One region of the Pseudoalteromonas sp. SS15 genome, then DNA from elsewhere that is predicted to be linked to it. Evidence: predicted binding sites of a transcription regulator. Region 1 holds the regulator's gene; each other region holds the start of a gene.

The links. Region 1 encodes MetJ, which represses methionine synthesis genes. Its sites were predicted from a motif close to TAGACGTCTAGACGTCTA; they were not measured.
Region 2: a site for MetJ is predicted at 1,667-1,684, ahead of metE (5-methyltetrahydropteroyltriglutamate--homocysteine S-methyltransferase). Genes of this name have one in related genera too.
Region 3: a site for MetJ is predicted at 1,595-1,612, ahead of AAEU28_RS05370 (methylenetetrahydrofolate reductase). Genes of this name have one in related genera too.

The regions. Positions count from the first base shown of each region.
Region 1 covers NZ_JBMMUD010000010.1:52,125-55,414, reverse strand. Annotated here, with positions in the region: gene metB (cystathionine gamma-synthase) at 1-1,057, opposite strand, end outside; gene metJ (met regulon transcriptional regulator MetJ) at 1,357-1,680, shown strand; gene AAEU28_RS18050 (malic enzyme-like NAD(P)-binding protein) at 1,762-3,015, opposite strand.
Region 2 covers NZ_JBMMUD010000008.1:217,816-221,105, reverse strand. Annotated here, with positions in the region: gene metE (5-methyltetrahydropteroyltriglutamate--homocysteine S-methyltransferase) at 1-1,646, opposite strand, end outside; gene AAEU28_RS16825 (LysR substrate-binding domain-containing protein) at 1,942-2,829, shown strand; gene AAEU28_RS16820 (YdcF family protein) at 2,899-3,290, shown strand, end outside.
Region 3 covers NZ_JBMMUD010000002.1:262,001-265,290, forward strand. Annotated here, with positions in the region: gene AAEU28_RS05365 (M16 family metallopeptidase) at 1-1,235, opposite strand, end outside; gene AAEU28_RS05370 (methylenetetrahydrofolate reductase) at 1,654-2,610, shown strand; gene AAEU28_RS05375 (hypothetical protein) at 2,978-3,290, shown strand, end outside; gene AAEU28_RS05380 (PepSY-associated TM helix domain-containing protein) at 3,289-3,290, shown strand, end outside.

The DNA of each region.
Region 1 (3,290 bases):
CTTCTAAGCGTGCTTTAGGCTCCATGCCAGCATGTGTCATGGTCGCTGGGTGGCAAATTAAACTCTCAACACCGCCTAAAGACTCAGCCAACGAGAACTCTTTCACTGTTGTTAAGAATGCCGCCGCATCTTCAAGACCACCTGCGATATCAAAACTCACCATGCCACCAAACCCTAACTGCTGCTTTTTAGCCAGTTCGTGTTGCGAGTGTGATTCAAGACCAGGGTAATACACTTTACGTACGTACTCAGACTGCTCTAAGTACTTGGCGATAGCTAAGGCATTTTCTTCATGTTGTTTAAGGCGTACTTTAAGGGTTCTTAAACCACGTAATGTCAGATAGCTATCGAATGGCGCACCAGTAATACCAATGTTATTTGCCCACCAAGCCAGCTCTTCACCTAACGCTTGAGTTTTCGCAATCACCGCGCCACCAACGACATCAGAATGGCCGTTAATGTATTTCGTGGTCGAATGCACCACAATATCAACACCAAATGAAATTGGGTTCTGTAGCGCTGGAGATAAAAACGTATTGTCAGCCCCCACTAAAGCACCCACTGCATGGGCTGCATTCACAACCGCCTCTATGTCTGTAAGACGAAGAATTGGGTTACTCGGTGTTTCAATCCAAACCAGTTTAGGTTTGATCTCTGCAATTTGTGCAAGGCTGTCAGCGCGAGTTAAATCTAAAACTTTTAGTTTTAACAAGCCACGCTTTTCAAGTGATGTGAATAAACGATAACTACCACCATAACAATCATGTGGAATAACTAAGGTATCGTCGTGATTTAAAAGTTGTGTTACTAGGTGTACAGCTGCCATACCGGTCGCTGTGATGATGCCTTTTTCTCCACCCTCAAGCTGCGCTAATGCTTCAGCTAGAATATCGCGATTTGGGTTACCGCTACGGCCGTAATCGTAATCACGCTTAGTATCGAAGTCAGCGAACGAATACGTTGTTGAAAGATAAAGAGGAGGCACAACCGCGCCATGATGTTTATCGGCTTCGATACCATGTCTGACTGCGACTGTTGATTTATTGCGTTGGCTCATATCACCACCTAGTATATGGATGTTTAGACGTCTAAAAGGTTAGATGATCAAATTAGAGAAGTCAAAACATTTATACTGCTAAATGGCTATTTAACTAGAATTTGACTATCTTTTTTAAACCGATAAAATTTCGCCACCTCGTTAACTAATATTGTTAATAAGACTGGGTTTTTGACCATAAATCGGTACATTAACCTTAGTTTGAGTTGGGCGTTAGTCAAACTAGGTCAATTAAAGCCGTCGCAAACGAGCGTAGTCTTATTGGCAGTAATTACTCTAAAGGCATCAGAAAAAATATTATGGCTAAATGGAATGGTGAATATATTCACCCTTATGCAGAGCATGGCAAAAAATCAGAGCAAGTGAAGAAGATCACCGTATCTATTCCTTTAAATGTGTTAAAAGTACTGACTGATGAGCGTACCCGCCGTCAAGTGAACAACTTGCGCCATGCAACAAACAGCGAGTTACTGTGTGAAGCATTTCTGCATGCCTTTACGGGCCAACCGTTGCCGAGCGACGAGGACTTACGTAAAGACAATCCGGAGAAGATCCCTGTTGAAGTGCGTAACATTATGAAAGAGATGGGCTTAGAGATCCCTGAGATTAACGAAGAAGGTTAATCAGCTTTTTTGTTATTACAAAGAAAACATAAAAAAACCTCGCCATTGCGAGGTTTTTTATTAATCTAGTCTTGCCTAGGATTAAGATTCAAATTGTGCCATGTAGTTTTCTGGTAAATCGATTTGTGCAACGCCAGAATCAATCGCAGCCTTTGCTACAGCTTTAGCAATGCGAGGCAATAAACGCGGATCCATTGGCTTAGGAATAATATACTCAGCGCCAAATTCTAACGACTCAACATCGGCCGCTTTAAGCACTTGCTCAGGCACTGGCTCTTTCGCAATACCACGAATGGCTTCTACCGCTGCGATCTTCATTTCATCGTTAATCGCTGTTGCACGCACATCAAGTGCACCACGGAAGATAAACGGGAAACATAAAACATTGTTCACTTGGTTAGGATAATCTGAACGACCTGTCGCCATAATTAAATCGTTACGTGCACCATGCGCAACTTCTGGATTAATTTCAGGGTCAGGGTTTGAACAGGCAAACACGACTGGCTTGTCTGCCATAAGCTTTAGGTCTTCTGGAGAAAGTAAGTCAGGGCCAGATACACCCACAAATACATCTGCTTCTGCAATTACGTCTTGAAGCGTACGCTTATCAGTGTTGTTAGCAAATAGCTTTTTATATTCGTTTAAGTCATCACGACGCGTATGGATAACGCCTTTACGGTCTAGCATGTAAATATGCTCACGTTGCGCACCACATTTAATCAGCAGTTCCATACATGCGATTGCTGCAGCACCTGCACCTAAACATACAATGATAGCGTCGTGGATGTCTTTGCCTTGTACTTCAAGTGCATTCAACATACCCGCAGCAGTTACAATCGCAGTACCATGCTGGTCGTCGTGGAATACAGGGATATCACAACGCTCTATAAGCGCTTTTTCAATCTCAAAACATTCTGGTGCTTTAATATCTTCAAGGTTGATACCACCAAAGGTATCTGCAATGTTCGCAACCGTATTAATAAAATCTTCCGTGGTGCGGTGCTTTACTTCAATGTCGATTGAATCTAAGCCTGCAAAACGTTTGAATAGTAGCGCTTTACCTTCCATTACTGGTTTAGAAGCAAGTGGGCCTAAGTTACCTAAACCTAAAATTGCAGTACCATTACTGATCACCGCAACCATATTGCCTTTACCTGTATATCGATAAGCATTAGCAGGATCTGCAGCAATTTCTCGAACTGGCTCAGCCACACCTGGGCTGTAGGCCAACGCAAGATCTTTAACTGTTTCGGCTGGTTTAGTTAATTCAACACTGATTTTACCTGGAACGGGATGAGCGTGGTAATGTAAAGCTTGTTCACGAAAGTCTGACATGACGCGATTTTTTCCTGCAAAGAAGTTAAAAGTGAGAGTGAAATAATTCGCAATAACTAAAAGATACTCGCTTTCTAGATATATTCAAGCAATTTCAGGTCTATCCACTTTTTAGCGAAATTTATCTGCAAGATACCGCAATTTTGCAGATTTTATGAAACATTCTTTTAGCTTTTTTGACATTTCATTGACCTAAAAAAGGGTCAACACGCTTAATAAACCAGCAATTTAAACGACTAAAAATGTCACCCTATCAATCGCGAAAAGAAATCTAA
Region 2 (3,290 bases), on a different contig from region 1:
TTCTTAGCGGTTTGCGCTTGCGCATATTGCGTCCAGTTCACAGTCATTGGCTTTTCTCGAGATACATCGCCCCAGATAATAGGCGGTTTAACACAGCGAGAGCCATAGCTTTGCACCCAACCAAATTGCGTAAATGCAAACCCTTCGAGCTGTTCACCAAAATATTCGACCATGTCATTTCGCTCAGCCTCACCATGCACTAGCACATCAATATCTAACGCTTCTTGCTCTTCAACCGCATAACGGATCTCCGCCTGCATTTGGTTTTCATACTCTGCGGCTGAAATAATACCCGCTTTAAACTCTTTTCGTGCTTGGCGAATTGCTTGTGTCTGTGGAAAAGATCCTATGGTTGTGGTCGGTAATAAAGGTAACCCTAATGCGGCTTGCTGCTTTTTAACTCGTTTGGCAAATTCACTTTGTCGCTTTGCGTGCTCGGCAGTAAGTGATGCCACTTTTTCTTGAACCACAATGTTATTTACGCGCTTAGAACTCGCTCTGGCTTTTACGGGCGCAGAATATAAATCTAAAGTTGTTAGTGCTTTATTCTCAATGGCTGTTTTAAGTAGCTTAAGTTCTTGTGCCTTTTGTTTTGCGAACGCCAACCAAGAACGTAATTCAGCATCAAGCTTTTCTTCTTGATCTAAATCTACCGGGGTATGGAGTAATGAACATGACGGTGCTAACCATAAATTATCACCACGACTTTGTGCTATGGGCTCGATTTGAGCATAAATAGAAGACAGATCTGCTCGCCAAATATTACGGCCATTAATAACCCCCAAAGATAAAACTTGGTCATCATTTAAAAGCTGGTTTAACTTTGCAAGATCTTGCTCACCTGCGACACAATCAAAATGCACACCTTCTACTGCATATTGCTGAATATCTTGATAGTAATCTTTTACTGAATCAAAGTAGCTTGCCAGTAAAACCTTCACACCTTGTCCATTTAATGTAGCAAAAGAAGTGCGCAATGCACTGCGATACTCATCTGATAACTCTAAGGCAAGAATTGGCTCATCAATCTGCACCCATTCAACGCCAAGTTCAGCCAACTTTTGTAACACTTGCTGATAAACTGGTAACAATCTCTCCAGAAGCAAAAATTTATTAAACTGCTCATCTACACACTTGGCTAAATGCAAATAAGTGACAGGCCCTACCAAAACAGGTTTAACTTTATAACCCAGACTGTGTGCTTCAGAGACTTCCTCAAACAGTGCTTGCCAGCTAAGTTCAAAGGTTTGCTCTTTAGAAAGCTCGGGTACTATATAGTGGTAGTTGGTATTAAACCACTTAGTCATTTCACTCGCAGCACAGGCACAACCACTTGGCGCTTTACCTCGGCCTATTCTGAATAATGTATCTAGGTCAACAATGCCATCGGTATTTACATGGCGCTTTGGTATAGCGCCTACCAATAAGCTGGTATTGAGTACATGGTCATACCATGCAAAATCGCCAACCGGAAGTAATTCTATGCCAGCTTCAGCCTGTATCGCCCAATTCTCGGCTCTGATCACTCTGCCTTTCTCTAGTAACTCGGCCTGAGTGAGCTCGCCTCGCCAATACGCTTCGACTGCAAATTTGAGTTCACGTTTTTTGCCAACTCGAGGAAAACCTAAATTATGAATATGTGCCATGCTCTTTCCTTAAAATTATACGGATGTTTAGATGGCTAAAAGTATTAACATGAGATAGGATGAAGACAATTGATGGTTTTTCAGTTTTAACATGAACAAAATTAATCAAATAAAATTGTAAAAAATATGATCAAAACATGACAACGCTGTCAAAAATAGTGTTATAGTGATTTTGCTAATTAAACACAGTTTTATGCTGTTTTTATAAACTAGCAAACACGGAAATTTAAGTTATGCAGTTCAGGAATAGGTGAACTCTGAATTTTGCTCACTCTAAGAATGAGATTTATTAAAGATGATAGATATTAAACATTTAAAAACCATTTCAACGCTTAAAGAAACCGGCTCGCTTGTCAATACAGCCCGTGAACTGTTTTTAACTCAATCAGCTTTATCTCATCAAATTAAAGACTTAGAGAACAAATTAGACTGTCAGTTGTTCGAAAGAAAAACACAGCCCGTGCGTTTTACCCCACAGGGGATGCTATTACTAGAATTGGCCAACGAAGTGTTACCGAGAGTAGAAGCTACAAAGTGTCGATTAAAAGAAAGCCTCAATCAGCCAATTTCGCAACTGCGCTTAAGTGTTGAATGCCATGCATGTTTTCATTGGCTATTGCCGACAATCAAAGAGTTTAACAATTTCTGGCCTGACATCCATGTAGATTATGAGCGCGGGTTTAGCTACGACGCCATTCCTGAGCTATTAAACGATGACTTAGATTTAGTATTAACTTCTGACATTCGTGAAGCAGACAAGCTTGAATACGCACACCTTTTTGATTTTAAGTTGAAGCTGATTGTATCACCCGATCATGAACTGGCTAAAAAAGCTTATGTCACGGCCCTCGACTTAAAAGACGAAACCATTATTTCGTACCCTATTCCAAAAGAACGCCAAGATATTTTTAAGCATTTTATTCAAAATGCACGCTTTGACGGTACATTAAAAACGGTGGATCAAGGGTTGCTTATTTTCCAATTAGTCAGTGCCGGTATGGGTGTTGCCGCTCTACCTGATTGGTTAGTAACACCTTATGAAAGCCAAGGGTTAATTAAGTCTATCCCGCTGGGCGCACTGGGTTTAAACCGTCCAATGTATTTAGCCATGAAGAAAAATATGAAAGACAACCCTGTCTATCGTCACTTCTTAAATACGTGTAAGCAAAGTAACGGACGATAACCACTGAAATCATCTGGTTGTCTTACTGATTCTATTTTAAACTAGCCCAAATTCTCTTTGGGCTTTTTTATGTTTGAAATCAAAAAGATCATCGGCGGCCTCTTGATGCCCTTGCCACTCACCTTAATTATCTTGTCACTGTGTTTATTGTTTATCGCAAAGCAAAATAAAAAGTCATACTTAATTGCTTGGCTTTGTGTTCTTGCCACTTGGTTTATAAGCACACCTTACGGCGCAAACTTATTGATTGAACCTGTCGAGAAGACACAAGCGCCTTTTGATATTAAAAAGCACAAAAAGCTCGACTATATTGTTGTACTTGGTTGTGATGTCTATGCCAACAGCCGTTTGCCAGCAAATGGCCAACTTGGTGGCTGTGCGTTATCACGCCTAGTTGAAGGGCTTCGTCTGGCAAACGCATACCCACAAGCCAAACTGATTGTCTCCGGGTATGGTTTTGG
Region 3 (3,290 bases), on a different contig from region 1:
GCGAGCGTTGACGCAATGGCTTGAGATGAGTCTAAGCCATTGATGAAGCTGTATTTCAGGTTTGACTTTAATGCCGCTAGCTTATCTGCATCCACCAGCTCAGTGCGTGCTTTAGCGTAGGTTTTTGCAATCGCATCACGCACAGTTGCCAAGTCTTGCTCTTTCTCAACCTTCACAAAAACATGCAATAAACCTGGATCTTTCGTTTCAGCGTTATAGGTAAACATCTGGCTTGCAAGCTGTTTCTCTACCACTAACTCTTGATATAACTCTGAGTTTGAAGAGAAATAAAGCTGCGAGATAAGATCAAGTGCTGCACGGTCTTTTTGGGTTGGCTGCCATGCAGTGCCTTTGTAAGATACCAATAACCAGTGACCCGGCATACCTTCAAATTGTTCATGCACATATTTAGGCGCTTGTTGCTTTGGCTCTACCGGAATATCTGCTTGGTAATCACCTTTTTTCCAATTGCCCCAATGTTTTTTCACCATCTTCATGGTTTCTTGCGGATCTACATCCCCCACAATCACAAGTGAGACATACTCAGGCTTGTAGAAACGCTCAAAGAAAGTTTGACCATAGGCCATTTGATCTGGCATGGCTTCAATATCTTCGAAGAAACCCATCGTCGTGTGCTTGTAAGTATGTTTTTCAAATGCTTCTTTACGAACTGCCGATAACAACTTACGAATTGGGCTGGCGTTGTTTTTTAAGTACTCGCCTTTAACTGTCAGTGCTTCAGTACGAAACTGCTCTTCTGAGTACTTTAGGTTTTGGAAAATGTCCGCTTTGATTTCAAGTACTTTGTCTAAATGTTCTTTAGAAAAATTTAAGTGGTAGTTTGTGTAGTCGTTTGTCGTGTAAGCGCGGTTGTCTACCCCTGAGTTTTTCAGAATATCTGCATACACATCTTGTGGGAATTTTTCAGAGCCTTTAAACATCATGTGCTCAAAGAAGTGAGCGAAACCGGTTTTACCTGCTTCGATTTCATTTCGTGAACCTACAGATACCGGAATTTGTAGCGATACAACATCAGGATAATCCGTTTTAACGACCATCACACGAAGACCATTTTCTAGTTCTTCTAACACATAGTCTTGTGCAAATACTTTGTTCTCAACAGACGCTGATGCAACAGTGGCATTTGTTGTATTGCTTGTCTGTGCATTATTACTCATACAACCTGACAGCGCTAAAGTCACTGCAAGGCTGGTTGCCAAAAGTTTAAATTTCATGTGATTTCCAAATTCAGTTTTTATTTTTCATACCATTCCTCTTAATTAAGCGATCTATTTTGAGGCAAGGAAAACTTGTCGATAACTAGGCGGAAATTTTGCTATTTAGTTGTTCTAAATGAGAAATTCCCAACGAAGTTAGCGTCAGTTTTAGTCTCTCAAAATGATTGAGTATTATTGAGGATTGGTATCACATATGAGACTGCTTCAATTATGCAATAAATTACTGTGACTCGCTCATTTCAAAGCAAAATTTATGTAAATAAATATATCTGAGCTACTGAATTATCCCTTGCACCCCAAAAACAACATGAGAGAAATTCATAGTGTTTGAATAAGTTTCATGAAAAAAATCTATCTAGACGTCTAAATGGCTGCTATATTTACCTCATCAGCACAACCAATGGGAATGAGGACCATGGCTTTATCACTACAAGAGAAAATTTTGGACCCTAATCAAGGCGTATATTTAATTGGTACTACTCCGCCAAAGATGGGGACTGATGAAGCGCAAGTCAAAACCATTGCACAAAAGCTACTTGGCCGTTTACACGAGATTGAATATGACGGTGTTGTTATTTACGACATTCAAGATGAAAGCAGCCGAACTCAAGTTCCGCGCCCTTTTCCATTCAAGCATACCGTAGACCCATGTGAATACAGCCAACTCGTTAAAGAGTTGTCACAACTTGATGTCATCACTTATAAAAGTGTGGCACAACGTGGGGCGAGCGAATTTAATCAGTGGCTTAACAATACTAAAACTAAGCATGGTTTAAATAATCTTGTATTAGTTGGTAGCCCATCTTCAAATGGCGAAGTTAAACTTAGCCTGCCTAAAGCATACGAAACGATTGCAGCGCACCAAGATGACTTTTTCTTAGGTGGTGTGACGATTGCTGAACGCCATGCGAATAAGCGAAACGAACACGAGCGTTTGTTAGAAAAAACAGCACAAGGGTGTGAGTTCTTTATCTCTCAAGCTGTTTACAATGCACAGGCGACGATTGATTTAATCACCAGCTATGCACGTAGCTGTCGCCAACAAGGGCTTGAGCCTAAACGTATTATTCTTACCTTTACTCCATGTGGCGGTGAGAAGACATTGCAGTTTATGGAATGGCTAGGTATTTCAGTACCAGAAGCTACTAAATGGCGCATGCTAGACTCACAAAACCCGTTAAGCGAATCAATCCGCATCTGTCGTGAGAATTTAGACCTGATCATTCAAAGTTGTGCACATCTGAATGTACCGCTTGGTTTGAATATTGAAAGCTTAACTAATCGTAAAGAAGAAATTGATGCATCGATTAATTTATATCGTTTATTAAAAGCAACGATGGAACTTAATCTTGCAGAAAAACAAATAGCCTAATTAGGCTAAAGAACAACTAAATAACATCGATTCTCAGTCGCATTATCATTGATAGTGCGACTTGTCTGTGTATAATCTGTCCCTCTTTTAACAATCAAGTTTACATGGAGTGAGTAGTGCTATTCGTTTTTTTAACGTTTATAGCCGCTGGAGTATCTTTCATCTATGCGTCTAATCGACACCAATTGGCTTTAAACACCCCCATATCTAAAAAATTTAAACAGCTCGGTTATTTGCTGTTAATTTCCTCAGCAGTGATCAGTCCATTTATCTTCAATGGTGCAGCAAGCGTTTTTATTTGGCTCATGCTAATTATGCTTGTGCTGATCATCATCCCCATCTCTAGTTTTTTGATTAGGAGCATTCGATGAGTCAGGCACACCAAAAAATTCAACCTCAATGGTGGGGCAAAACAGCGGTAGGGGTTTTTCTTGGATTAGCGTTGAGTTATGGCATTGTGGCGTTAATCGTGTGGTTTGGGCCTGACAGTATTAACGCTAACCTAAGCGACCAACGCCTACTCTGGAAAACCCAATTTAATATGTGGATTGTTACCCCAATCTGGATGTTGATTGTCAGCTTTATTTATATGTTCAAAACAACTAGGCAAGCATTTATCTACTTGTTGTCAGCAAACTTAATCATCTACACGATATTTTTTGGCTTAAGGAGCATGCTAT